DNA from 4 places in the Parabacteroides sp. FAFU027 genome. Region 4 is predicted to be linked to each of the others. Evidence: riboswitches for the same ligand, from Rfam matches in the RefSeq annotation. Region 4 holds a riboswitch; each other region holds the start of a gene.
The links. Region 4 has a riboswitch for thiamine pyrophosphate ahead of MLE17_RS05295 (TonB-dependent receptor). Riboswitches for the same ligand answer to the same signal wherever they lie in the genome.

Region 1: linked by a shared signal. The riboswitch ahead of thiE (thiamine phosphate synthase) and the one ahead of MLE17_RS05295 (TonB-dependent receptor) in region 4 are both predicted to bind thiamine pyrophosphate.
Region 2: linked by a shared signal. The riboswitch ahead of thiC (phosphomethylpyrimidine synthase ThiC) and the one ahead of MLE17_RS05295 (TonB-dependent receptor) in region 4 are both predicted to bind thiamine pyrophosphate.
Region 3: linked by a shared signal. The riboswitch ahead of thiS (sulfur carrier protein ThiS) and the one ahead of MLE17_RS05295 (TonB-dependent receptor) in region 4 are both predicted to bind thiamine pyrophosphate.

Annotation. Positions count from the first base shown of each region.
Region 1 is NZ_JAKZKV010000011.1:130,566-138,041, reverse strand. Features, by position in the region: gene ybeY (rRNA maturation RNase YbeY) at 1-221, opposite strand, end outside; gene MLE17_RS15450 (glutamate-5-semialdehyde dehydrogenase) at 322-1,569, opposite strand; gene thiE (thiamine phosphate synthase) at 2,499-3,131, opposite strand; TPP riboswitch at 3,236-3,330, opposite strand; gene mnmG (tRNA uridine-5-carboxymethylaminomethyl(34) synthesis enzyme MnmG) at 3,492-5,366, shown strand; gene uvrC (excinuclease ABC subunit UvrC) at 5,870-7,476, shown strand, end outside.
Region 2 is NZ_JAKZKV010000001.1:512,503-519,978, reverse strand. Features, by position in the region: gene MLE17_RS02305 (TenA family protein) at 1-233, opposite strand, end outside; gene thiC (phosphomethylpyrimidine synthase ThiC) at 303-2,003, opposite strand; TPP riboswitch at 2,059-2,153, opposite strand; gene MLE17_RS02295 (LiaI-LiaF-like domain-containing protein) at 2,551-3,333, shown strand; gene MLE17_RS02290 (sensor histidine kinase) at 3,330-4,379, shown strand; gene MLE17_RS02285 (LytR/AlgR family response regulator transcription factor) at 4,361-5,113, shown strand; gene MLE17_RS02280 (homocysteine S-methyltransferase family protein) at 5,415-6,299, shown strand; gene thiM (hydroxyethylthiazole kinase) at 6,405-7,193, shown strand; gene MLE17_RS02270 (ABC transporter ATP-binding protein) at 7,400-7,476, shown strand, end outside.
Region 3 is NZ_JAKZKV010000013.1:54,783-62,258, forward strand. Features, by position in the region: gene MLE17_RS16180 (HesA/MoeB/ThiF family protein) at 1-58, opposite strand, end outside; gene thiH (2-iminoacetate synthase ThiH) at 55-1,176, opposite strand; gene MLE17_RS16190 (thiazole synthase) at 1,322-2,089, opposite strand; gene thiS (sulfur carrier protein ThiS) at 2,223-2,426, opposite strand; TPP riboswitch at 2,493-2,587, opposite strand; gene MLE17_RS16200 (ArsR/SmtB family transcription factor) at 2,805-3,101, shown strand; gene MLE17_RS16205 (hypothetical protein) at 3,238-3,492, shown strand; gene trxA (thioredoxin) at 3,495-3,791, shown strand; gene trxA (thioredoxin) at 3,961-4,431, shown strand; gene MLE17_RS16220 (GNAT family N-acetyltransferase) at 4,699-5,217, shown strand; gene MLE17_RS16225 (MFS transporter) at 5,273-6,457, shown strand; gene MLE17_RS16230 (hypothetical protein) at 6,507-6,980, opposite strand; gene MLE17_RS16235 (S9 family peptidase) at 7,067-7,476, opposite strand, start outside.
Region 4 is NZ_JAKZKV010000003.1:1,976-9,451, forward strand. Features, by position in the region: gene MLE17_RS05275 (ComEC/Rec2 family competence protein) at 1-1,922, shown strand, start outside; gene MLE17_RS05280 (T9SS type A sorting domain-containing protein) at 1,919-2,755, opposite strand; gene MLE17_RS05285 (thiamine diphosphokinase) at 2,815-3,456, opposite strand; gene pnuC (nicotinamide riboside transporter PnuC) at 3,449-4,063, opposite strand; gene MLE17_RS05295 (TonB-dependent receptor) at 4,063-6,306, opposite strand; TPP riboswitch at 6,411-6,508, opposite strand; gene ung (uracil-DNA glycosylase) at 6,566-7,228, opposite strand; tRNA gene MLE17_RS05305 (tRNA-Arg) at 7,391-7,464, shown strand.

The DNA of each region.
Region 1 (7,476 bases), on a different contig from region 4:
TTGTTTCCGGCCGTATAGTCAAACGTGATGATATCGGTATAATAATCGTGTTGCAGATATTGATTATTCACCTCCAGAATCTTCTCATCATCACAAAAGATATAGCTGATTTCACCGACTTTTTTACTGTGAAGCTCTGCCACTTTTTTGATCCATTCATTCACCTCTTTCTTTTTGATGGGAGGTGTTTTGACATTTTCGGTGTAGTAGTTAATGGCCATTTCTGTTTACAATTTATTCATTTACCATTTACAATTGAGGGACAAAGAAATTGATCTGTAACATCAATCCCTCAGTCCCTCAATTAATCATTCCCTAATATCAGGCGCGTGTCTGTCCGTTACCCCGTATAATATATTTATAGCTTGTAAGCTCTTCTAAGGCCATAGGACCGCGCGCATGGAGCTTCTGGGTACTTATTCCTATCTCTGCCCCTAAACCGAACTGAGCGCCATCTGTGAAGGCCGTAGAGACATTTGCATATACACAGGCGGCATCCACCATTTTTTCGAAGACAGAGATGTTCTGTGCATTTTCACTTACAATCGCCTCACTGTGTTTGGAGGAATATTTAGTGATATGGTCAATCGCTTCTTCCAGATTAGCAACCGTTTTTACCGACAATTTATAATCCAGGAATTCAGTTCCGAAACTTTCGTCCGTGGCATGCTCCAGTAAATCAGCCGGATATTTTCCTTTCAAAGCTGCATATGCGGGTTGATCCGCGTAGATAATGACATTTTTTTCAGCCATTTTCAGGCAAAGAGCCGAAAGGTCTGACAGGCGTTTCTCATTTACAATTACACAATCTAATGAATTGCAGACACTTACACGTCTTGTTTTGGAATTAAAGATGATTTCTGCCCCTTTTTCCAAATCACCAGATTCATCAAAATAGGTATGACACACGCCCGCACCGGTTTCAATAACAGGTATTTTGGAATTATCACGCACAAAGTTAATCAGCCCCTGGCTTCCGCGCGGGATAATCAGATCCACATAACCTACCGCATTCAGCATTTCAGCCGTAGCTTCACGATCAGGAGGCAATAAGGTCACTATATCTTTAATTACGCCTTGTTTCTCAAGAACGTTTTGAATAATCCCAACAATGGCACTATTCGAATCGTGAGCATCAGAGCCTCCTTTCAACAGACAGGCATTTCCCGATTTAAGACAAAGTGAGAAAACGTCAAAGCTTACATTCGGACGCGCCTCGTAAATAATTCCGATCACGCCAAACGGTACAGTCACTTTAGAGATCTTCATTCCGTTCGGTCGGTTTGTTTCGCTAAGAATTTTACCCAGTGGGGAGGGCAACGTTGCCACATTACGAATATCAGCCGCAATGCCTTCAATACGTTCTTTAGTCAGCATCAGACGGTCATATTTCGGATCTTTGGGATCCATACGGCTCAAATCCTTTTTATTCTCTTCCAGTATAAAATCACTTTGCGCTACGGCAGCATCAGCCACAGCAAGCAGGATCTCGTTGATATTTTCATCAGTCAGCAGATTGATGGTACGGCTGGCTGATTGTACTTTCTGAAATGTCTGTTCCAGTTTCATGTGTCGGAATTTGAAGATAAGAACGCAAATTTATTGAATTAATTCCGAATTCTTGGGCAAGGGTGCTGTTTTAAAGGTGATATACAGATTTTGAGGTACTCACAATTGCATAATTACTCCTTCACAATCCTTACTTTCACCCTTAACAATGTCACCACTATATAAAGTCTTATAATAACTATTTCTTTAATTTCCAGTTATACCTACCTGCAACCTAAAGAATATCCTAAGGCTATATATAACAGAGATAAACCAGAGATATAATAGGGATAAGCCAGAGATATAACACAAATAAATGGTGTAATATCCCTGGTTTATTTCTTTTTAATCATCGATAATTGTACCTTTATTATACTCCTTACATAGCCTTAGCTATCCCTTATCCCCCCGTTTATATCAGAAGTACAGGAATGTTTATTATTCGCATAAAAGAGCCGAAAGATTATAGGTAAACAGAAAAACTTGTCTATGTATAAAAGGGGGGACTGAAAATGTTGTCAGGGGAAAGGAGAGGCCAACTAAGCAGATAATTAATAATTCAGAAGATTGAGCCCGTATCCGAGAGAACAATACTGAGTTTTCCACCTGTAATGTGGTGAGCAGGGAGATAAAGTAAATTCTTCAAACCGATACGAACAGTTCTGATTACAGTAGCTCCGGCAAAATAAACGGACTGATGATACAGATGCTAAGTAAGTAAAGAAGAACGAAATAACCGGGGAAAATGGGAGATTTATTTATCTAAAACCCGGTAAATATTAGATGGATTTAACTTTGATAAAATCATTGCCAGCCGCTTCAGCTTACGAAATGATAAAAAGACAATGTAACATCCGGCTTTAGCCAAAGAAAACTGATTCAGCTAAAACCGGATGATAGATTACAGACTATGATAAGAATGAAAAAACAGGAATTCTGCAAACTAAGAATTAGAAAAGAGAAAGCTGTTTTGCTCCAGTCAGGCTTTTCTTGATTTCAACTATACGTTGTTCTGTTTCTGTGGTTTGCATGAAGTGGCGCACCAAAGCTACATTTTTAGCCCCTGCAGCCACCACATCATCCAGATTTTCCGGGAAAATGCCACCAATAGCAACTACAGGCACATCAGCAAATGAGAGCACCTCTTTCAGCATACCCACACCCACCGGAGCATCCGGACGGGCTTTCGCATTCGTTGGATAAACAGGACCGAAGCCAATGTAATCCGGTTTATGAGTCAATGCTTCACGAACCTGCTCAATCGAGTGGGTCGAAAGACCTATTTTCAACCGGTCACCGGCAATCTTGCGTGCCTCCTCAATTGGAAGATCATCCTGTCCCAGGTGCAATACATCTGCTCCGGCAGCCAACGCCAAATCAACCCGGTCGTTTATAACAAGCAAGGTATTAGTTCCCGCTGTAATTGATTTAATTCTTTTTCCAGCTTCGATAATTTCACGGTCAGTCAAATGTTTCTCGCGCAATTGTATCATACGGATATTCTGGCGGACACATATTTTAGCTATTTCTTCGTAAGAGAGTTCAGGTTTTGTGATAATGATATACAGACCAAAATCTTGCATAATAAAAAGTCATTTATAAATTAGGAACATTCATTTCATTTTCCCTTAATGTTTGAATTCTAAAAGGGAAATTATACAGATAAGCAGGCGATTTTGGAATCAGGAAGGAGAGTGTAATTTCTCCCTTCGCCGGCATTATCCGGATCAGGTACTATGGGTATCTTCTCAGCTTTGATTTAAAGCACCCCAGAAATAAGTACGGAATCAGAGTGCAAAGATAGAAATAACCCCTGCAAATCCGAATATCTTTCAACAAACTATAAAATGGGCCATTCCCTTAAACCATAATGGTTATATTTTGAATTATCTGCCTGAGGATTAAAACTCAAACCGCTATCTTTGCACAAAATAACTCATTCAATGGATTTTAAATACGATGTTATAGTAATCGGCGCAGGACACGCGGGATGCGAAGCTGCCGCCGCTGCTGCCAACCTGGGTTCAAAGACCGTCCTCATAACGATGGACATGAACAAGATAGCTCAAATGAGCTGCAACCCTGCGGTTGGTGGTATTGCCAAAGGACAAATTGTACGCGAAATAGATGCCCTGGGTGGGGGTATGGGAATTGTAACGGATAAAACGGCTATTCAATTCCGAATGCTTAACCGCTCCAAAGGACCTGCGATGTGGAGCCCCCGTGCTCAAAGCGACCGCGCTAAGTTTATCAACGAATGGAGAGGTATTCTTGAAAACACCAATAATCTGGATATCTGGCAGGATTTTGTAAAACAGCTTATCATCAAGGATGGCCAGGTACAGGGTGTAATTTCCGGAATGGACGTTACTTTCTATGCAAAAACGGTGGTCATTACCACAGGAACTTTTCTGAATGGTTTGATGCACATCGGTAAAACACAACTTCGCGGTGGACGTATTGCAGAACCTGCTTCTTATGGAATTACCGAACAACTCAAAGAAGCCGGAATTGCAACTGACCGTATGAAAACCGGAACTCCGGTTCGTATTGACGGTAGAAGCGTTGATTTCAGCATGACCGAAGAACAGATAGGAGATTTTGATTTCCACAAATTCTCTTATATGAATCATGCACCTAAAACATTGTGCCAGCTTAGCTGTTGGACCATGTACACCAATGAACAAACGCATGAAGTTCTACGAAGCGGATTAGTGGATTCTCCGTTATACAACGGACAAATCCAAAGTATCGGACCGCGTTACTGTCCGAGTATCGAAACCAAGATTGTCACTTTTGCAGATAAAACACAACATCAGCTTTTTCTGGAACCGGAAGGTGAAACAACACAGGAGTATTATCTCAATGGTTTTTCCTCTTCCCTCCCACTCGATGTGCAATTGAATGCATTGAAAACGATTCCTGCATTCCGTAATGTACGCATCTATCGTCCGGGATATGCTATCGAATACGATTTCTTCGACCCTACCCAACTCAAGCATAATCTCGAAAGTAAGATTGTAAAGAATCTCTTTTTTGCCGGACAGGTTAACGGAACGACAGGTTATGAAGAGGCGGCAGGTCAGGGTCTGATTGCAGGTATTAATGCACATATTAATTGCCACGGTGGAGATGAATTTATCCTTAACCGTGACCAGGCCTATATTGGTGTTTTGATTGACGACCTTGTAACTAAAGGTGTGGACGAACCCTATCGCATGTTTACCTCCCGTGCCGAATATCGCATACTACTTCGTCAGGATGATGCTGATATGCGTCTGACTGAAATGAGTTACAAACTAGGTTTGGCAAAACAGGATAGATTTGATTTACTGCAAACCAAAAAGGAGGAGATAAATCGTATTTCCGAATTTGCAAAAAACTACTCCATCAAACCTCAATACATAAACGAAGGATTAGAGAAATTAGGCACTGCTCCATTGAAGCATGGATGCAAATTAATAGACCTGATTACACGCCCTCAAATCACACTTGAAAATATAGCAGAATTAGTGCCTGCCTTCAAAGAAGAACTGGATAAAACATCCGATAGAAAAGAGGAGATTCTGGAGGCTGTGGAAATCCTGATTAAGTACGAAGGGTACATCCAACGTGAGAAACTAATTGCCGATAAGATCAATCGTCTCGAGCATATCCATATCAAGGGTAAGTTTAATTATAACGAGATCCATACCCTCTCGACTGAAGCCCGTCAGAAGCTTTGTAAGATTGACCCGGAGACCATTGCCCAGGCCGGACGCATACCGGGAATCTCCCCCAGCGACATCAATATACTGCTGGTATTGTTAGGCCGATAGCAAACCTATGTTTCACGTGAAACATTAAAGGATTCTTACAAGTCACTCAAGCTAAACACATGATTATAAAGGGCAAATAAACAGCCCCCGGAAGCACTTCTTCAACAAGAGAGAATACTTAAACATCACACAAAGAACGGAACTAATCCATGCGGTCAGTTCCGTTCTTTCTTTTATAAAAGCCATAACATCTAACAAAAGTACCGAATCTAACGGAAGGAGATAAATACGTTGTGAAAGTCCGACTTTAAATGTATACAAGCATATGATATCAGAACTATCCAATAGATAACATCGTCCAAACCGGCTGCTATATTTTTTCCATTTCGTTCAAACCGAACAAAACAGAATAATAAATCAGTGAGTAAAATTTATGGTAAAAAGAGTGGATACAAGCAAGGTAAAGAGAGCAAAGAATTACAGTAAAACCCACCCTTATTTTTGCAGTTATATTGTCCTAAAATTGATGTTTTACCTTTATCTTTGAAACAAAAAAAGAAGCTTTGGAAAACAGAGATGATAAAATAAAAAACATACTTTCGAGCCTTCCGGAAAGTCCGGGTGTCTATCAATATTTCGATGAAACCGGTACTATTATTTACGTCGGAAAGGCGAAAAATCTGAAAAGAAGAGTTTCATCTTACTTCAATAAACAGCATGATTCTCCCAAGACCCGCATCCTTGTTCGCAAGATTGTTGAAATCAAATATATCGTCGTTAAAACCGAAGAAGATGCTCTTCATTTAGAAAATAGCTTGATTAAGGAGCTTCAGCCTCGCTACAATGTGATGCTGAAAGACGACAAAACTTACCCTTGGATTGTCATCAAAAACGAACCATTTCCCCGCATATTTCAAACACGGAATATGATTAGGGACGGGTCACAATACTTTGGCCCCTACTCCAACATTCACATGGTTCGTACCATTCTGGAACTGCTTCGAAAATTATATCCGCTTCGTACCTGTAAGTTATTCCTATCTCCTGAAAACATCAGACAGAACAAATTCAAGGTCTGCCTGCAATATCACATCAAGAACTGTAAAGGTCCATGTGAAGCATTGCAAACCGAGCAGGAATACAACGAATATATCGTTAATTCCCGGAGAATTCTGAAAGGAGAAATCAATCAAATTCGCGATTTACTCCAACAAGAAATGATGGAATGTGCCACAGAACTACGTTTTGAAGATGCACAGAAAACAAAGGAAAAGCTGGAATTAATCGAAAATTATCAGGCAAAAACCGTTGTGGTTAGCCCCTCCATTCACAATACAGACGTCTTTTCATACCTGGAAGAAGAGAATATTATCTATATCAACTATCTGCACGTATCAAACGGTTCCATCAGTCAGGCTTATACTTTTGAACTGAAAAGAAAGCTGGATGAACCCAAAGAAGAGCTGCTGAGCCTGGCCATTGTGGAGATGAGAAACCGTTTCAACAGCAGGGCAAGGGATATTATTGTGCCGTTTTACCCGGATATTGAGATGGAAAACATCACTTTTTCTATTCCACAACGGGGAGATAAACGCAAACTATTCGAATTATCCGAGCAAAATGTACGTCAATATAAAGTTGACCGCATGAAGCAGGCGGAGAAATTAAACCCGGAACAACGTACAATCCGCATACTTTCAACTTTGCAAAAGGATTTACAATTACACGAACTACCTCTGCATATTGAGTGTTTTGACAACTCCAATATACAGGGTACAAGTCCGGTTGCAGCCTGTGTAGTCTTTAAAAAAGCAAAACCAGCCAAGAAGGATTACCGCCATTTTAACGTGAAAACTGTCGAAGGTCCTGATGATTTTGCATCCATGCGCGAGATTGTGTACAGACGATATAAGCGTTTATTAGAAGAAGAGGCTCTCCTACCCAATCTTATCGTAATAGACGGGGGAAAAGGACAGCTTCATGCTGCCTGTGATTCACTACAGGAGCTGAATATTTACGGACGAATTCCGATTATCGGTATTGCGAAACGCCTCGAAGAAATCTATTATCCGGAAGATTCAGTGCCTCTTTACCTGGATAAAAACTCGGAAAGTCTGAAGTTGATACAGCAATTGCGGGATGAAGCTCACCGATTTGGCATAACATTCCA
Region 2 (7,476 bases), on a different contig from region 4:
GTCTCGGTCGAGAATTTGAGAAAAGCTTCACGGTGCTCGGGTTGGTGGAGGCGAGTAGCGATACCGGCCAGAATCTTCCCGTATTCAGATAGATATATCGCATCCTGACGGAGGTAGAAGTCAAATTTCTCCTTGGGTAATGTTCCCTCTTTCAGCTCGTGCAGGAAAGGCAATTCCAAGATGCGTTGGTAGATGGGCTCAATAGCCGCCCAGGCTTGTTCGCTCCATTTCATATCGGGGAGGAATTAAAGTAACTTTTCCAAAGTTTGGAACTTTGGAAAAGTTAGCTGGTTGAAATATGTTTATTCAGCCGAATGCACGCAGTCGCTCAACTCGCGGGTCAGTTTCATCGCGCAGAAGTTAGGACCGCACATGGTGCAGTAACCTTCGTCGGAATGAGAGCCTTCCTTGTAGTACTCCATCGCACGCTCGGGGTCAAGCGAGAGGTTAAACTGGTCTTTCCAGCGGAAGTCGAAGCGGGCTTTGCTCAATGCATTGTCACGTACCTGAGCTCCCGGATGCCCTTTGGCAAGGTCGGCAGCGTGAGCGGCAATCTTATAAGCGATAACGCCGTTGCGCACATCTTCCTTGTTGGGCAAACCAAGGTGTTCTTTCGGAGTCACGTAACAAATCATCGCTGTGCCCAACCATGCAATTTGAGCAGCACCAATTGCCGATGTGATGTGGTCGTAGCCCGGTGCGATATCGGTAGTCAAAGGGCCGAGGGTGTAGAACGGAGCGCCGTGGCAGGTCTTCTTCTGCAAGTCCATATTCTCCTGAATCTTATTCATTGGCACGTGACCCGGACCTTCGATAATTACCTGCACATTGTGTTTCCATGCCTTTTCGGTCAGTTCACCCAACACTTCGAGCTCTGCAAACTGCAAAGCATCGTTCGCATCGTGGATGGAACCAGGACGCATGCCGTCACCGAGTGAAACCGCCACGTCATAGGCTTTCAGGATTTCGCAGATTTCATCAAAGTGAGTGTAGAGGAAATTCTCGGTATTGTGTACTTTGCACCATTTGGTCAGGATAGAACCTCCGCGCGAAACGATACCGGTGAGGCGGTTGCTCAATAAAGAAGCATGTTTCAGCAATACACCCGCATGGATGGTAAAGTAGTCCACACCCTGCTCGCACTGCTCGATGAGCGTGTCGCGATAGATTTCCCAGTTGAGGTCTTCCACCTTGCCGTCCACCTTCTCCAATGCCTGATAGATAGGTACGGTTCCCACCGGTACCGGACAGTTGCGGATAATCCATTCGCGGGTTTCATGGATATTGGCCCCGGTAGAGAGGTCCATCAGGGTATCGCCACCCCATTTGCAGCTCCATACGGCTTTCTCCACCTCTTCATCGATGCTTGATGACATCGCGGAGTTTCCGATATTGGTATTGAGTTTCACCAGGAAGTGGGTTCCGATGATCATCGGTTCGGCTTCGGGGTGGTTGATGTTGGCAGGGATGATGGCGCGTCCGGCAGCTACCTCCTGACGCACAAACTCCGGCGTGATGTGGCTTTCGATACCCAATGCCTCAATCATCTGGTTTTCGCGGATAGCCACGTATTCCATTTCGGGTGTGATGATGCCTTGTTTCGCGTAGTACATCTGAGTGATTTCCTTGCCGGATTTAGCACGGTAAGGCTTGCTGATGTGTTCGAAACGCAGGTGATCGAGTGAAGTGTCGGCTGCACGCATTCTTCCGTATTCCGAAGTGATGTCGGGCAATTGTTCCACATCGCCGCGTTTCACCATCCATGATTCACGCAGACGGGGAAGACCTTTTTTCAAATCTATTTCCGCTAAATCGTCAGAAAAAGGACCGCTGGTGTCGTAAACCACTACGGGAGCATTTTGTGTTACTTTGCGTTTGCCGTTTTCGATCTCGATTGTGTCGAGCAGCGTGACGCGGCGCATGGCCACGTGAATGTCGTGCATTTTTCCCGGAACATAAATCTTTTCAGAAGCCGGATAAGAGATTTTGATGTTGTTGTTCATACCGTTATCATTTAATAAAATGGGAGGGGATACGGTACATCGGACAGATGACAAAGAGAAGCTATGAATAAATTCCTACGGCGGCATTACCCGCATCAGGTTCATAGGGTATGATCTCAGCCTGTTAGTAAGGCACCCCTTTCGGTGGCAAAGGTAACGGATTTTGAACGTATCTGCAAATGAGAAAGTGATTTACAATTTAGCCAGTTACAATTTACAATTTAGGTGATACTGCTTATTCTAAATTGTCAATGGTAAATCTTTCAATTGTAAATAATATGGTCTATTCGCTCAGACAGCTTTTGGGCAGTCTGGAATTTGTGTTTGTCCCTTTGGGGTTGGTTTCTTTATGTCAGATGGTTTGAAATATGGGGAGGTTATTTCTCGCAGACTTCATCTCCTCCCTTCGGGGAGGTCGGGTGGGGTCTTATCCCCCCAAAACAGACCTTTATCGGAGGAATAACAATTCCGACGGAAATATCGTAGTGAACTATTCAAAAGGTGCTTTATCTTTGTGTCAGAATCAAACGTATAAATCCTATATTTTATGGAATCTCAATTTAGAAATGAAGACCCGGCTCCTTACGGCCGTTTCTGTGCTCCGCCTCGCCATAGACATTGCGTCGGTTCAAAGGTGTTTTTCGGAGTTGTCGTTATCGTGGCCGGTCTGTTGTTACTTGGCTTCAATACCGGACTTCTGAATGAATCGTATCGACCGGTAATCTTCTCCTGGCCCATGCTGTTGGTGGTGATTGGTGTTACCCAGATGTTTAACCGTTCCATTTTTGGAGGCACCATTTTGACGCTTATCGGTGGATTTTTCCTGATGCGAAAACTTGGCTATATCGACCCTCAGATTGCGAATCTTTACTGGCCGGTGCTGATTATTGCAGCCGGAGTTGTCATCATTCTGAAGACTTCATTTGGTCCTAAAAGAGATCCGTTTCACAAGTTAGACTCCGGCTATACCGGCAGTGAAATTAAAAATGGAGTCATTGAGGAGAATAATATCTTCAGCGGATCCAAACGTAAATTCCAGGATATGGTATTTCGCGGTGGGGAGATTAATTGCATCTTTGGTGGCAGTGAACTTGACCTGACTCATGCTAAACTGGAAGAAGGCATAAATCAACTCGAAGTAAATTGTATCTTCGGCGGAATCACGCTCATTGTTCCTTCCGACTGGAATGTACAATTGAAGAAAGACTCCATTTTCGGAGATTTTGCCGATAAACGTCCTTATTCGGAAGCACAAAAAGACAATACGCGCATCCTTATCGTAAAAGCTTCCTGCATCTTCGGTGGTGGCGAGATTAAGAGCTATGTATGAGCCATCCCTTCTTAAATAAAAAGATATTTCCTTTCTACTCTGCGGCCTGGCTATTTCCAACGGTATTGCAGGTGTGGTCGATGGCATTGGGAGGCTATTTTACGCTGGAGGCAGCAATCATATTGAGCCTGATTTCCAATAGTGTCTTTTTTATCCTGGGATTATCGATGTGGTTTTTTGTAAAATATACGCTCATCAATACCACCTCGCTGTTCAAACGGATACTAGACTTTACTGCTTCGTGTATCATGATACTTTTTATCTGGCAGTCGGTGGTCTTTATCCTGATAGGTCTTCTCTGGAATAATCCGCCTGATTTTTCCATCTTTTTCCCACAACGTCTGATTTATGGATTCATGGTCTATCTGCTTATCCTGATGGCCTACTATTTGCGAATCAGTTATGACGTGTTGCAGGAAAAAGCCCAGAATGAAGCACGACTCCGCGAAATGCTGAAGGACAGCGAACTGGATATGTTGAAGTCACAGATCAATCCGCATTTTCTTTTCAATAGTCTCAATTCGGTGAACTGGCTGACACAGATTCAACCCGATAAAGCCAGTGAGATGATTGTTTCCCTGTCGGAATATCTGCGCTATTCCATTGCCGGAGGACACCGTACGTTATCTTCCCTGAAGATGGAGATGGAGAATATCACCCGATACATTAATATAGAGAAGATACGTTTCGGGGAAAAACTCAAGGCGGAGTACCAGGTGACAGAGGAGTGTCTTCAGGTGAAGATTCCATCAATGATTCTGCAACCGCTCTATGAAAATGCGATCAAGCACGGGGTGTACGAAAGTACGGATCCGGTCTGGATTGAGACAAAGATTTCATGTAACGATACGCATGTCAGGATTGTGATTCAAAACAGTTTCGAGCCGAATATTCCTTACCAGAAAGGAAACGGACTGGGGCTGAATAATGTCCGTCAACGCTTGCGACTCATATACGGCGAAACAGCCTCCCTTGAAACCGAGAAAAAAGAACAACTATTTACCGCAACCTTATTAATTCCCCGAATATGCCCATCAGAACATTGATAGTCGATGATGAAGCGCCGGCTAGGGCGTTGTTGAAACATTATCTCTCATCTCATTCCGATATTGAAGTCATTGGAGAGGCGGCCGACGGATTCGAAGCTTTCCGGCTGGTCAAAGAGTTACAGCCCGAATTGATGTTGCTTGATATCCGGATGCCCAAGCTTTCCGGTTTCGAATTGCTGGAGCTGCTGGAAAATCCACCGGCTGTGATTTTTACAACCGCTTTTGACGAATATGCCATCAAAGCTTTCGAGGCCAATGCCTGCGATTACCTGATGAAGCCATTCTTGCGCGACCGGTTGGATGTGGCACTGGACAAAGCCCGTCTTCGCCTGACATCAAATGCTCCGGCAGAAGAATCTCCGGTAAATAAGCTTTTGGAAAATGGACCTCTTCAGGAAGAAAAGTTGCAACGAGTGGCAGTGCGAAGCGGACAAAAAATCCGCATCATTCCGGTAAATGATGTCCTCTATTTTGAGTCGGATGGTGATTATGTGCTGATACATACCGCTGAAGGTCGCTTCCTGAAAGAGAAGACGATGAAGTTCTTCGAAAGCCATCTGGATGAACGTCAATTCGTACGTGTGCATCGTTCCTACATCGTTAACGTGGAGCATATCAAGGGGATGGAACTCTACGAAAAAGACAGTTGGACATTACTGCTCTCTAATCGTGAATATATCAAAGTCAGTGCGACAGGCTACAAGGCACTGAAGAAAGTCTTGAATCTGTAATGTGTTTAATTGTTTTTTGGGAAAGAATTTCACAAAAACGTTTCCTGGAGTTTTTAATAACGATAAATTATTTGCCACGAATCCACGAATTGAATATTTATCAAGCCAGAGTTTAAATCATTGCGAATTCGCCCGAATCTTTTTCAAGATTGAAAAAGTAGGGAATACTTTATTCGTGGATAATTATTTGCTAAATCTCTGATAGCCGATATGCTGTAGATGTTCTCAGATAATATTTGGAGTTTTTGAAATAAAAGATGACCTTTGTTAGGTCGTCTTTTTTATTTAAAGTCATAATACAATGAAGCCAACCTTAGTACAATTAATATCCGAAGGAAAAACTCTTATTTCCGACGGTGCCTGGGGTACATTCCTACAGGCTAAAGGCATGCAACCCGGAGAATGTCCCGAACAGTGGAACATCGACCATACCGAAGATGTGCTTGACATTGCCCGCAGTTACATAGCCGCCGGATCCGATACCATCGAAACCAACAGTTTCGGAGGAAATCGCTTCAAACTTGCCAACTTCGGCCTTTCCGATAAAGCATTTGAACTTAACAAAAAGGCAGCAGCCATTTCGCGTGAAGCTGCCGGCGCCGATAAATATGTGCTTGGGTCAGTTGGCCCGACCGGCAAAATGCTCATCATGGGTGACGTAACCGAAGAGGAACTCTACGAAGCCTTTAAGGAGCAATGCGTTGCGTTGCATGAAGGTGGAGCAGATGCCATCGTTATCGAAACAATGACAGCTCTAGATGAAGCTTCCATAGCCATTAAAGCAGCACGTGAAAATACCCCCTGCGAAGTAATCTGCACGATGACCTTTGACCTTCTACCTACCGGGGAATACCGTACAATGATGGGCGTTTCTCCTACGGAAATGGTTGCCGCGCTGAAAGAGGCCGGTGCTCACATCATCGGTGCGAATTGCAGTAACGGTATCGAGGGTATGATTAAAATCACGGAAGAGATTCGCTCGGTAGATGCTGTAATTCCGGTGCTCATTCATGCTAATGCTGGAATGCCGGTTTGCGATAATGGCTGCACTGTTTTCCCTGAATCTCCGGAGATGATGGCCAATATTGCGCCTAAACTAGCACAGGCGGGAGCAAATATCATTGGTGGTTGCTGCGGCACTACTCCCGCACATATTCATAAACTGGCAGAAGTCCTTAAGAAATAACCATTCTGTAACTGCAGAGGCTTGGATACGGTTAGACCTGACAGGTTTTCAAAACCTGTCAGGTCTATTATCAGTGCCCTCTGTGATATTTAAAAATAAACAACAATGACAAGAGCAGATTCAATCTGGAGCGATGTGAAAAAAATCAGAGCCAACGCTCCGCTTGTACAAAATATTACCAACTACGTAGTGATGAACAATACAGCCAATGCCCTTCTGGCCGTTGGTGCTTCACCCGCTATGGTGCATAGTGTGGATGAGGTTGAGGAGATGGTGGCCTTTGCCGGTGCGCTGGTGGTGAATATCGGTACACTCAGCCGTCACTGGATAGATGGCATGGAAATGGCAATGGTCAAAGCCAAAGAGCTGGGTAAGCCCATCGTATTTGACCCGGTCGCTGTCGGAGCTACCCAATTGCGCAACGAAGCTTGTGAAACCCTGATTCAGAAAGCGGCTCCGGCCATTATTCGCGGAAACGGTTCTGAGATTCTAGCTTTGAATAAAGCGGCATCCGGAGGGAAAGGGGTGGATAGTACGGCTGCTGCTGAAGACGCGGTAGGTGCGGCGCAGGCTATTTCGAAAGAGTTTGGTTCGGTGGTGGTCATTAGTGGCCAGACCGACTTCATCATTAGTGGCGATCAGGTGGCTAAAGTTGAAAATGGAACTCCGATGATGACCCGCTTGACCGGTATGGGATGTACGGCTACTGCCATTTGCGGTGCTTTTGCTGCCATTAATCCTGACTCGTTTGAAGCTGCAATCAATGCCATGTATGTGATGGGCATTTGCGGTGAGCAGGCTTTGGCTAAATCAACCGGCCCTGGAAGTTTTCAGGTGGCATTCCTTGATGCACTTTACAACCTGACTCTGGCTGGTATTCAGGATGCCTTGTAGTTTTACCGATATAAAATAAGCCTGGATTTGCCAAAATCATGCCCGACATTGCCACTGTTGGGCATGACATTGCCACTGTTGGGCATAACATTGTCATTGTTGGACATCACATTGGTGTTTACGGGCTTCACAACGGCAATGTCGGGCTTGATTCAGGCTTTGTCAGACTTATTCTCCTCTCTTTTATCAATAAAAAACAGAAAAACATGCTCCAAACCCAGAACATCATTAAACAATATGCCAATCATCGGGCGCTCGACTGTGTATCGGTCGATGTACCGGA
Region 3 (7,476 bases), on a different contig from region 4:
CCCCGATTTCCGGCAGCAACAGATGGCGCGAATAACGTTCCGTATCCCCTTCCATCATGATTCAAGTGCAATCATGGAGATGTCCCAATCCTTCCATACAGCTTCGTAACCTTTGGAGCGAAGCATCTCGCAGATTTCAACCGGAGTACGGTCATCATTAATATTAAACTGTTCCAATGTTTCAGGAGAAACAGCATAACCGCCGGGATTCGTTTTCGATCCTGCACTCATGGCGGTAACCCCAAGCTTCACCAGATTATCCCGGAAAGCAGCGCTCTCCCGGGTAGAAATGGAAAGTTCCACTTCATTATCAAACAGGCGGAAGGCGCAAATCGCCTGCACCAATTCACGGTCAGACATAATCACATTCGGCTGAAAACCTCCGGTAAACGGACGCATGCGTGGAAATGAAATAGAGTATTTCGTTTGCCAGAATTTCTTTTCAAGATAATTCAAATGCATTGCCAGGAAAAATAATTCCGTGCGCCACTCTTCCAGTCCGATTAATGCGCCCAACCCTACTTTATGCACACCCGCGTGTCCCAGACGTTCAGGCGTTTCGAGGCGATAATAGAAATCCGCCTTTTTACCGGCAGGATGATATTCCGGGTAACGGTCTTTGTTAAAAGTCTCCTGATACACATACACCCCGTGCATTCCTTCGGCTGCCAATGTCTCGTAATCGGCCTGGTCCATCGGTTGTACTTCGCAGGTAATCTGGGCAAAATGAGGCCGTAATAGTCGAATGGCATTCTTCAGATAATCAACACCCACTTCACGGGGAGATTCCCCCGTCACCAGCAACAGATGTTCGAAACCCATTCCTTTGATGACCTCCACCTCTTGCATGATTTCACTGTCGGTCAATACCCGGCGATGGATTTTATTCTTCACACTAAATCCGCAATAGACGCACGAATTGTGGCATTTATTCGACAGATAAAGCGGTACATAGAGCTGCATCGTTTTACCGAAGCGGCGCAAAGTGTTTTGATGACTTTTTTGCGCCATCTGTTCCAGATACGGTAGTGCCGCCGGAGATATCAAAGCTTTGAAATCCTCAAGGTCGCACCGATCTTTAGCCAACGCAATTTCTACATCGCGGGCTGTTTTGGCTGTTATGCTTTTTTCGACATCCTCCCATTGGTAAGTATCGAATAGTTCTTTGAATGACATAATATATAAAATTGAGACCCCACCCCTGCCCTCCCCGAAGGGAAGGGAGTTTTACACAAACACATTATATTGGGCAGAGTCAATTAAACATCTATAGTTTCGAAAACCCACTTTCTCCCCTCCTTTGCAGGAACAGGGGAGGTCTTTACCCCAAAAATGAAGTCAACGGACTACTCGCTTCAGCATGTTTCAGCTGCTTCGCCAATCGGGCCTCGTAAGCCATACGGCCACACTCTACCGCCATGCGAAAGGCTTTGGCCATCTCCACCGGATTACCGGCCACAGCAATGGCAGTATTGACCAGAACGGCATCAGCACCCATTTCCATCGCCCAGGCAGCATGGGAAGGTGCACCAATTCCTGCATCCACCACTACCGGTACATTACTTTGCTCGATAATGATTTCGAGAAAATCAATCGTGCGCAATCCTTTATTGGTTCCAATCGGAGCGCCCAATGGCATTACCACGGCTGCACCGGCATCTTCCAGTCGCTTACACAAAACAGGATCGGCATGAATATACGGCATAACCACAAAACCCTCTTTAGCCAGCTCTTCAGTAGCTTTAAGTGTTTCAATAGGATCAGGTAACAGGTATTTCGGATCGGGGTGAATTTCCAGTTTCACCCAGTTGGTTCCCAGCGCTTCACGCGCCATACGGGCTGCAAAGACTGCCTCTTTGGCATTTCGCACACCGGAAGTATTCGGCAACAGATTGATCTGTGGATGATTAAGGTGTGAGAGAATATCATCCTGTTCGTTACCGGTATCAACTCGTTTGAGTGCTACGGTTACCAACTCACTTCCCGAAGCAACTAACGCCTCTTCCATGATTTGTGACGAACTGAATTTTCCGGTACCGGTGAATAATCTTGAGCCGAAAGTCTTCCCGGCTATAACTAATGGTTTCATTGTGATTGTTATTTTGAAGTTAAAGGAGGAAATATGTCAAGAGATTAGACAAAAGGACGAAGAACCAGCAGAGCTTTTCTCTTTATATTCCCTTTAAATTGTAAATAGTAAATCTGCTAAATGGTAAATCGTCTCACCCCCCCTGCGTGGCGCGAATAACAGTCAGTTTATCGTTTTCCTGAAGAGTAACGAAAGGCCAGTTTTGACGAAAAACGATTTCATCGTTCACAGCCACAGCAATGCCCTTTGTTTCGGACAAATTAAGTTCGGATAATAGAGAAATAAGGAAGGTTTGTTCGGTAATCTCCCGCGGTTCATTGTTTACATATACCTTCATAACAGTATGAATTAAAAGGTGATACAATAAACTTTAGGGGAACGAATCTGAAAAATGAGAAGATACAGGAAGTCCTCAACTTTTTCCTTACGCAGGTATTATCCTGTTCAGGTTCGAAGGGTATAATCTCAGCCTTTTAAGGGGCACCCCTAAAGTTTTCGCCACAAAGGTAAATGATTTTTTCATTCAGCCCCGAATTTAGTCCCTGAAATTTATTTATAAATATTATCCTGAATAATCAAATTACAGCTCCAAATAAACCTCTTAGCTATCAACCGATTATAAAACACAAACCACCCTACAACATTATTTAACCGCCAAAATACATCGTACATCAATATACATTTATATATTTGCAGTGTAATTCAAAACAAAAGTATGGATCCCTGTATTTGCAAAGAAGAACTTGAACGTGTAGCCTATATACTGAAAGCATTATCAAACGCAAACCGTCTGATGATTCTGACCGTATTGTCCAAAAATCAGGAGATGAACGTTTCTGATATTTGCAGCGCTTTGCAATGCACACAGCCATTGATTTCTCATCACCTGACCGATATGCATGCCAAAGGAATCCTCAAACTCAGAAGAGAAGGCCGCAACATGTACTATTCATTGGAGCATGAGAAGGTTATGGACATCATCCGTTGCATCTCCGAATGCAAGAAGACATAAAAAAATTTGCTCATTTACATAAACAATAGTTTATATATTTATATCCTATGAAACGAGCAAGAACTAATGCTCATCAAAGAGTATAACATCATATGCGAGTTCCATATGTGGCCAAAACAAAAATAAATAATGACATATGAAAAAGTTATTCACCAATAAGTTATTCTACACAGCAATCGGAGCAATCGCAGGATTTCTTTACTGGAAATTCGACGGATGCACCTCCGGTTCATGCGCCATACGACAGGATTGGTTTCTCTCTACCGTATGGGGAGCCATGATAGGCTGGATGGTCTCCGGTCTTTTCCTCGGATGTGGCTGTTACGGTGGCAGTTGTGATATTACCAATAAATCAGATTCAAATAACAACAAAAAAACCGAGGAGAAATAATTATGAATAAGTTTCAAGAAGCAATCAACTCAGGTAAACCCGTATTAGTGGACTTTTATGCCGAATGGTGTCAACCATGTAAAATGATGAAACCAATCCTTGAGGAGGTGAAACGGATGGTCGGAGATTCTGCTCAAATCCTAAAAGTGGATGTGGATCAAAACCAGGCTGTATCTATGGCGTATAGAATTCAATCTGTCCCTACTTTGATTCTGTTTAAAGACGGGCAACCGGTATTCCGTCAATCAGGTGTATTGCCAGCCGCTCAACTTAAACAGATCATCGAACAATACGGTTAATTCAACCGTTTTATGCTAGGTCAAATGGATATCGGAAACAGGATTTTCTATGTAAATGCTCCGAATTCCGATTACATTTTTGAAAAGCTATAATTATTCATAATCAATAACCGGTCTGATGCAAAATGTATTACATTAGCAACAAATACGGATCAAACAGATTTGAAACATGAAGAAAATAATATTGATCGCCGCTATTGGATTATTTTTCAGCCAATGCACTCAGGCCGGAAACAAGAGCGATGCCGTATCTGCCAACCAGCAGAGTGAGCAAACTGTCATTCATATTGACAAGTCTCAGTTTTTGAAAGAGATCTACAACTACGAGCTCAACAGCAATGTTGTGATCTACCGGGGCAAAAAGCCTTGTATCGTGGACTTCTATGCTGATTGGTGCGGGCCTTGCCGTAAACTCTCTCCTATCCTGGAAGAATTGGCACAGGAATATAAAGGCAAAATTATCGTTTACAAAGTAAATTCCGACAAAGAACGCCAATTAGCCGGAGACATGGGAGTCCAGGCGTTACCCACACTGCTGTTCTTTCCCATGAAAGGAAAACCGTCAGCTACTACAGGATACATGCCTAAAGAAGAGCTGAAAAAGATTATCGATAGCCAACTTTTGAAGTCGGTTAAGTAAAAAACAGGTAATCTGAAAATAAAAACGAGAGTGTTCACTTCTGAATGAAGCGAACACTCTCGTTTGTTTTTGTCACCATTAAAGCAATTACACAAAGCTTCGTTTGATCTCATAAGTTATTTGCAAATACAATAATTACAATAGCTATTATTTAGAAATAATCAATCAACTTCTATTGCTAAACACACATTCCCTGTTATTTTTGCATAATACTACCTATCAAAACAACTATACATAAAACCATTGAATCAAGAAATAAATGATCAAATGAAAACAAATGCAGTCTCTCTTCGTCTATTCCACCTCGAAGACACCCAAAGACTATCCGAATTAGCCAATAACGAAAAGATCGCCAGTAACCTCAGAGATGGATTCCCCCATCCCTACTCAATGGCCGATGCAAAGAAATTTATCAGCTACTGCCAGTTCCAGCAACCGACAATGAATTTTGCCATCGAATATCAAGGGGAATATGTCGGAAATATCGGACTGGTACAAGGAACCGACATCTACTGCAAATCGGCAGAGGTTGGTTATTTCATTGGAGAATCTTATTGGAAAAAAGGAATCGCCAGTCAGGCTTTATCTTTAATAACCCGATATGGCTTCGAAACACTGGGACTCATCCGCATCTATACCGGTGTATTCGAATACAATCAGGCATCCATGAAGGTTTTGGAGAAATGCGGATTTACCCGTGAAGCTATTTTCCGGAAATCGATATGGAAAAACGATCAGATTTGGGATGAATACCGGTATGCGTTGATAAATCCAGAATGCGAATAGATTGATTTTTCTTAAAAGCCCGATTATCCCTACCTTTGCAACATAATTCAAGTTTATGAACGAAAACAGCACTGCAAAGACGGGGCTTTGGACCCGCAACTTCTCCTTCGCCTGTGTGGCAAACTTCCTGATGGGCTTCTCCTTCTACCTGTTGATGCCCACACTCCCATTTTACTTATCCGAACGCTTTCATACCGATAATTCCACCATCGGACTCGTTGTTTCCTGTTACGTGATTGCCGCGCTGGTCATCCGTCCGTTTTCAGGTTATCTGGTCGATAGCTTCTCCCGCAAGACGGTCTATATGATTTCGTATCTGTTGTTTGTGGGATTCTGTCTTGGTTATCTGGTGGCGGGAACGATCCTGTTCCTCATCGTATTGCGTTTCCTGCACGGACTCACATGGGGTATTATCACCACGGCTGGAAATACACTTGCCATTGATATTATGCCTTCTGAACAACGGGGACAAGGAATCGGATTCTACGGACTGGCGTTCAATATCTCCATGGCCATCGGTCCGGTAGCGGGAATATTCCTCTACCAGCATTTCGACTTTAGCATACTCTTTTATTCGGCCATCATCACCGGATTTATCGGAATGGTATTTGCCCAATTCATCAAAGCTCCAATCAGGCCCCGTATCCGTCATCATGCAGCCTTATCGCTCGACCGCTTCCTGATGCTGAAAGGAATTCCTGTTGGAATCAATCTGTTGTTAGTCACCGTCTCTTACGGAATGATACTGTCGTTTGCCGCCATGTACAGCAAAGAGATGAATGCCTCCAATCCCGGACTTTTCTATGTGATGCTTGCTATCGGTATCGCCGGAGCACGTGCATTCAGCGGAAAGATGATTGACCGGGGCGAACTGCACAAAGCGTCAATGCTGGGATTAATGTTACTCACAGTTGGTCTGACTTTATTTGCATTGTGGAAAATACCAGTCGTGTACTATGTAGTCGCGTTTGTTTTGGGTGTGGGATACGGAGTCGCTTATCCGGCCTTCCAAACCATCTTCATCAATATGGCCACCCACCACCAACGTGGGACTGCCAATTCGACTTACTACACCGCTTTCGACACTGGCGTAGGTGCTGGCATGCTCCTGGCCGGGAAAATTGCAGCCATGGCCAGTCTGGGTGCAGCATTCGGATTCAGCGCCATCGCCTGCTTCATTGCCATTCTTTATTATTGGAAAATATCGATTGCCAGTTATCAGAAGCATAAGTTGGCGTAAAAAATAACGGTCAGCATTCGAATTCAAATGCTGACCGTTATTTTTTGAGCTATTCAAGTATCCTTATTTTCTCGTTGACCTTATCAATAAATTGGTGATAAACTGACGGCACGTTACTCTTCATTTGGTCAATCAACCAAAACCGACGAACGTCTTTGACTTTGTATTCGATGTACAGACCACCCCAATCTCCTGCATCCGGCATTCCAATTACCTTATCTTTCTCGCTCAGTAAAACTTTTGGAAAATAATCAATCAGATCTTTTACCGAATCAAACTTTTGCTGTGAAAGCTTCACATATTGTCCTTGATAGAAAGCGGAACTTCCGGGGTATCTATCCAACGTATCTTCTGAAACCTGTTTTTCTTCGAGCTTGTATATTTCAATGCATCGCTCACCAAAACACTCTCCATAATAGTGACCAAAGATCAGATAATCAGAACCGGTGAGCACTGGTTCCTCTTTATGGCAGGAACAAAGAGCTACAAAGCAAATTGCAATAGTCAGAATGAGGCTTTTCATAGTCGGAGTTATTAAATGACATCAACTGAAACGGAATCCGGTAATACTTGCACGTCGCCTTCTCCTCGGGGAGGTCGGGAGGAGCCTTACTTCAACCACTTATCCAACCAGCGGAAAAATACCCGCTGCCACAGCACGCTGTTTTGCGGCTTCGTAATCCAATGGTTTTCATCCGGGAAGACGAGCATTTCCGCCGGGATTCCACGCAGTTTAGCTGCATTAAACGCCGCCATACCCTGTGAGGCAAGAATACGATAATCCAACTCACCTACAGTAACCAGAATCGGCGTATCCCATTTATCCACAAACTTATGGGGAGAATTGGCAAACGAACGCTGGGCCGTAGCATTATTTTTATCCCAGAACGGACCGCCCAAATCCCAGTTGGCAAACCACGACTCCTCAGTCTCAAGATACTGCTGTTCCAGATTGAAAATACCGGCATGTGCGATAAAGGCTTTGAAACGTTTGTTGTGGTGTCCCGCTAACCAGTAAA
Region 4 (7,476 bases):
TTGTGGGCATTCTTTTTTATCAGCTCTATCCTCATAGTTGGCCAACTTATCTTTTTGGAGCAATCTCTTTACTTTTTCTTCTTTTTCCGGTTATTCCTCTTCCTACCGTCCAATCTTTCCGATTCAGAGAAATATTTGGCATCGGCGTTTCTCTGGCTTTTCTAACTTTGGGATTTTACCTGTCAGAAAGAAGAGCTCAGGCTGTCTCCTTTGACTTCCCTCAGGGAAAAACATTTGGTGTTGCAGAAATCATATCACAACCCGAGGAAAAGGAACACAGTATTACCTGTTATATGAAAGTCTCGGACAGAAAAGATTCATCGGGCAATTTTCAGACTACCGACAAACAACTATCCGCCTATTTTCATAAAGACCCGCAAACCATGAAACTCCGACAAGGGGATAAAGTCCGGTTTTGTGCAGAGATAAAACCGCTGGTAAATACCAACCGACCGGGAGGATTTGATTATGCTGCGTACCTCAACCGTAAAGGCATTTGCGGAACGGCATATATTGATTCGGCTTATTGGAAGAAAATACCGGGTGAGCGCTCTTTCAATCTTTACTATTTGGCAAATGAATTGCGAAACAACATCATTGAAACATTCCGAACCTTTCATTTCAGAGAAAATGAATTTGCTCTATTGACGGCTACGACCATCGGCTATACCGATGAATTATCACCGGAACAAAAAGGTAACTTCAGTGCGGTCGGACTATCTCACCTGATGGCGGTAAGCGGAATGCAAACGGCAATGATTTTTGCCATGGTTATGTTTTTACTCGGCTTTATTCCAAAGAATACGAAATGGTTCAAGATTAAGTTTGTCATAACCCTGGTTATATTGTGGGTGTTTACGTTTGTAACAGGGTTATCGCCTTCTGTCGTCCGGGCGAGCCTTATGCTCTCTGTTTTTCTATTGGGGGGGTTGTTTGAACGCCCTGTTTCACCTTTCAATTCTCTGGCCTTTTCCGGATTTATTATTCTCCTTCTAAATCCAATGACATTGTTTGATATTGGATTCCAGCTAAGTTATGCTGCGGTTATTTCGATTCTGATAGCCCAGGCATTTTTGAGTGACAGTATAAATCAAAAGAAAAAAGTCCCCAGATATATTTACAATCTGCTATTGATGACTCTGGCGGCTCAACTGGGGACAACTCCTCTGAGCATCTTCTATTTTCATCAATTCCCGCTTCTTTTCCTGATTGTCAATCTTATAGTCTTACCACTTTCAGGCATGCAGGTGTATCTGTCGGTCGGATGTCTGGTGTTGGCGGCCTGGGGATGGCCATATAAATGGTTCGGAGTTATTTTGGAACAAATGCTTGGGGGACTGGACTTTATCACCCGTTATTTTGCTCAATTTACCTTTGCCCAAATCCGGGATTTGAATCCGTCATTCATGCAAATACTTTGTTATTATCTGATTATCATTCTGGCTGTATCATTTACCTATAAGAAGGATTTCAGGAAACTGCTCTTCGGAATGGTGACTATACTTGCCTTACAGGGAATTAGTTTGTTCCAGTACATTCAAAAGTCACATCGGCAAGAGATACTGGTTTACAATCAAATGGGCGAGACCACATTGGAGTGCACCTCCTCTGAAAAGCGGGAGATTTATGGAAAAAATAACCAATATGTTTGGTTTGAAGGAAAAAGAGTGATTCATCTGAGTGAAGACATCCGGCATACGCAAACAAGAATCCCTTTGAAAGGCGACATCATCATCCTGTCAAAGGGATTCAAAGGGAATATCACCGATTTACAGAAGCTCTACCGGTTTAAATCGCTGGTCTTGAGTGCAAATATGAGCCGATATTATGCCGATAGAATCGAATCGGACTGTACTGCTCAAAATATTTACTGTCACAATGTTGGTAAACAAGGTGCATTTATCTATCCTTTATCAAATTAGCGCTTGAAGACTTTTATAGGTTCAAGTGCAAACTCTTTGCTATCAAACAACCTCAACAGATACATTCCGCTGCTCAACCCTGACATTGAAATCGTATTTCCGGACAAACGACCGGATTGGATCACTCTTCCACTAACATCTACTAATGCATACTTCACGAATCTTCCCGCAAAGCCTGAAACAACAAGATATTCAGATGTCGGATTTGGGAAAATACCAATTTTTTCTTCGTTGATTTCTTCATTCGTCACAAGTCCTTTTCCTGACAAATAAAGGAAAACAATCCATTTGGCTACATCAGGGTTAAAAACACCGACAGAAGGTGGATACAAATAAATCGCCGCCTGATAAGGATGATTTGAAAATGCACGGGTAATCAACAGTGTGTCAATGGCATGCCAGGCAGGAATTGCTTTTTTGATAAAAGATGAATCAACGGTTACTTTTCCATCCATATCATACCAGGTGACATTGACAGGCATCGGAATGACACGTTGTGACAGACCTGGTGAAAGGTATGGAAAATCAGTTGTAAAATTCTTCGGATAATAAATTTGACCGGTTCCCATCCAGATGATGGTGGCGTAAAAGATTGTATCTGATGTAGGTTTTAACAGGAAAGTTATACTACCAAAATCGCCGGGAGAATGGAAGTCTGTAACAAACGGAAGTGTCGTGTTATCACAATCTTTACAGTTGTATTCCGACAAGTTTCCGCCTTCAAACACATAAGAGTTATAGTCAACCTTTAAGGTGGCCACAACGACGTGCTGGCTAAAAAGTTGCATAAATCCAGCCAGCAACAGAACGAAAAGAATAACACTTGTTCTCATAGCCTACTGATTTATATTTACTTTATAATAAAACAAATAGCTATGCGGATTGGTTGATATCAGCCTGTCACCTTATAGATTATTAATCTACCTGAACCATGAACCTCAATAGTAAATGAATCTCCCAATGATTCATTCAGGGTTCCCTCCCACCAGAAAGAAAAAGAGCGTTTTTCGACCGGATATTTCAATCCTTTAGTGGAAATAAGACAATCGGGAGTTAAGGCGAAAATAGAGACCTGTTGACCGGGAAAAGATTGCAGTTCAATCGTTTGATTGATGGCGATAAATGTGCCATAATCAGACACCATTTCAACCGAATCAAAGAGTTCTGCATATTGTGCCAACAAAGAGATATTGCCCAGCGTATGATCCTCGCGCAAACCGGTAGCACCAACAATCAACAGATTTTTTATTCCCTTGGAACGGGTAAATCGAACAGCCTTGGTCAGGTCATTGGTATCCTGCTCCGGAAAGCGGTATAAGCGGTCAGCAAACTGCACCTTGAATTTCTCTTCCAGACTATCGAGATCTCCCACGATATAATCCGGAGTAAAGCCATTGGCTAATGCCTTTCGCGTAGCACCATCGCAGCAAACTACCACTCCTGCGTCACGTATCAGCTCCAAAACAGATTCACTTTGCGGAAAAAGCCCATCAGCGATGATAACGGCTTCGTATTTCGTATTAAAATCACTCATTTACATTAGTCATAATAGGCTTGTAATCAGCCTTCCATTTGAGATAACCCACAACCGATAGAATACCATACACCAGGAAAAGAAACGCTGTAGGATATAAACCGCGATAAGTAAAAAGGCCGATAGAGAAAACATTCACCACAATCCAGACCAACCATTGCTCCAGGTATTTCTTGGCCAACAACCACGTGGCAATCAGGCTCAGCGCAGTTGGGAAGGCGTCACTGTAAGGAACCGGCGAATCAGTGTAATGATGCAACACACTGGCGATTCCAAGATATAAAACAGTCGATATCAATAAAAGAATAGCGCCAAGCCATAAACCAAGGTTCTGATAAGTAATCTCGTCTTTGCGGTCAATGGGCTCAGCCTCATTCCCGTTTTTCTTCCACAACCAAAAGCCATAGACACTCATCGTGACATAATAGATATTCAACACCATATCAGCGTAGAGCTTTGATTTGAAAAACACTATCACAAATACGAATGAAGAAAAAAATCCAATCACCCACATAGATGTACGCTGACGAATCTCCAGAAAAATATAGAGTAGTCCGGTAAGGACACCGAACCACTCTAACCAGTTATTTTGGATGTAATCTAACATTAAAACTTCAGGGTTACATTTGCCAAAACGTTGGTGCCAGCCTGAGGGAAGTAACCATCCATTGTCTTGCGAACATCATTTTCGTAATATGAATATACCCAGGCATTGCTTTCGTATTTGACATTGAAAATATTATTCACTAAAAGGCTGATACCTACCTCTTTTACAGATTTCTGATTAAGCACATAGCCAATACGCAAGTTATTTACGAAAAAAGCCTTCAGTGAACGGTCATTATTTCCTGTATTGTCTATGTATTGTTTTCCTACATAGTTTGACATCAGGCCCGCACTCCACTTTCGGTAATCAGCACTAAAGACACTTGCAGCGGTTACGTCCGGAGAGAAAGCAATCGGAGTATCCCCCAGATTAAACTGCCTTTGAGCAGGCCAGTTGGTCCAGTCATCCACATATTCGGTGAAATTCTTTATCCGGTTTTGGCTCAAAGTCGCATTTCCGTTCCATTTCAGCCAGTCGGTAATCTTCACTCCTGCCATCAATTCGATACCGGCACGATAACTCTCAGGAATATTGGTTGTTAAGGCTTCTCCTACCGCATTGATTTGGCCGTTCAAAATTAGCTGATTTTTGTAATCCATGAAATAGAGATTAGCCTCGGCAGTAAATGTTTTATTGGCAAAAGTATAACCAGCCTCATAATCAATCAATCGTTCCGAGGTGGGTTCAATGCTGTTGACCGCATCGGTAAAGTTATTGCGTGTCGGTTCGCGATGCGCCACAGATACAGAAATATAGGTCTGGTTATTCTTATTGATTTGGTAAAACAAGCCGGCTTTAGGATTAAAGAAATTAAACTGTTTGTGAATATCCAACGGTTGTAATTCCATGCCGTTGTACTTATCATTTGTACCCTTAATTGAATAATCAATGTGTCTATATTGCAGGTCAGCATAAGCATTCAACCCATTTGCCAGCTGATAACTGGCTTTGGCATATACATTGGCATCATATTTATCACCTTTGCTACGGTAAAATTCATTTCCGAAAGTAAAGTTTTCGTCAGGGTAATTCTTCACCCACATATTTTTACCAAAACTATATCCGATATATCGGTTAGCCCCTCCACCAAATGTTACATCGAGTTTATCTTTCTTATACATCAATGAAAAAATCATTCCTCCGAAATCATTATCCAGCCATTTTTGTTGAATACGGTCACGCATCGTCACGTTTTGTCCGTTGTATTGAAACGACTTCAGTCCATAATATTCCAGTGTTTTATACGAATCTGCTTCTGAAGCCGAATCTTTATACTCTTCATAATACCCTTTTCCTTTGATGTAAAACAAAGCAGCATTCAGGCTCAAATTTGGATTAATCATATGTGATAGAATCAGTTGGTAATGATTTTGGGTATAATTATCGGTTTGATTCTTATAATACAATGGGTTACCCGACGCATCTGTTCCCATATAACCGCTAGGATTGTAAGTTCGGTGAGTAGCCAGAGAATCTTTTGGCACGCCATTCCAGGCATGATAAGTGTGTTCAGTCCCCCCGAAGGTGATAAACTTCAGCACCGTATTTTTACTGAAGTAACCACCCTGACCAAAGTAAGATTGCATATTGCTCGTGGCCCGGTCAATATAACCATCGGAATGAATATTGGAAAAACGGCCTTCGAATGCCCAATGACCGTTAATCAGCCCGGTTCCCAATTTGAAAGTCTCCTTTGATGTGTTGAACGAACCGTAAGTTCCATTGAATTCGGCAAACGATTTCATTGGAATATTGTCCGTCTTCATATTGATACTGGCTCCGAAAGCTCCCGCACCGTTGGTAGAAGTACCTACACCCCGCTGTACCTGAACATCCTCAACGGTTGAAGCAAAATCGGGCATATCCACCCAATAAGTTCCGTGTGATTCGGGGTCATTGAAAGGAATACCGTTTGTAGTCACATTGATACGGGAGGCATCTGTTCCGCGGATACGTAATCCGGTATAACCCACTCCGGCACCGGCATCCGAAGTTATAACCATTGAAGGGGTAAGTGAAAGCAGGTAAGGTAGGTCCTGACCGAAATTGAGCTTCTTAATCTCTTCTTTCGAGACATTGGTAAAGGCAACCGGTGTCTTTCCCGAAGCACGGGTACCGGTCACTACCATCTCATCCAGACGGATATCGCGAGCAATGGAATCTTTAGGTTGAACATTTTTTCGCTGCGCTGATGCGCAAAATCCTCCACCAATCAGGAGTAAGGTAAAAATCAATTTTCTCATAAAACATTTGAGGTTTAGGCAAATAAATCCCATTCAATCTGACGAAAGAAAATATTTGCATGATTAACACGATCGGGGGAGTTCGAATGCGAAAGCAGAAAATGTGAAAAGATATGCTTTTTCCCTGCGGCAGCATTACCTGCATCAGGTTCAAAGGGTATATTCTCAGCCTGATTTGCACCAAGCACCCCCAAAAAATCGCTGCAAAGTTAGCGATTAATTCAAATAACGCCGTTTATCTGGAATTGTTCAAAACAACTCACCAATCAATCTCTCTCTTTCCTTGTTTTCTCAAATAGTCATTCGCCAGACTGAAATGGTGATTACCGAAAAATCCCCTGTGAGCAGATAGTGGAGACGGGTGCGGCGATTTTAAAACCAGATGCTTCTGAGGATTGATAAACGCACCTTTTTTCTGAGCATAAGCTCCCCACAGGATAAAAACCAAACCGTCCCGTTGCTCTGCTAACCGGTGAATCACCGCATCGGTAAAGGTTTCCCATCCTTTATTTTGGTGCGAACCGGCCTGATGAGCACGAACGGTCAACGTGGCATTGAGCAACAGGACTCCCTGACGGGCCCAACGACTCAAATCACCACTTGTAGGCATCGGCTTACCCAAGTCAGCATGAATCTCCTTGAAAATGTTTAATAACGAAGGGGGAAATGGCACACCATCCTGCACCGAAAAGCAAAGGCCATGCGCCTGACGGGGTTCATGATAAGGGTCTTGTCCTAAAATCACGACCTCAACATCATCAAACGGGCAATTATCGAAGGCATTAAAAATCTGCGATCCGGGAGGATAAACCGTCGTCGAAGCATATTCCTGACGGACAAAATTGGTTAGGTTAGTGAAGTATGGTTTCTCAAATTCATCCTTGAGATGTTCATTCCAGCTTGGCTCTATTTTTACTGACATAACGGCAAATTATCAATGATGGTTAAATGGGAATGCAAATATCAGAATTTCTGCTGAATAACCCATCCAATCCTTTACTGAAAGCCAATATCCACGGAGAATAGAGTTTAAGATATTTGTTAATTCGGGAAATATATTTACTTTTGCAGACCACAAAGGAATGGCCCCGTAGTTTAGTTGAATAGAACGTCAGATTCCGGTTCTGAAGGTCACAGGTTTGAGTCCTGTCGGGGTCACAAAACCACAAT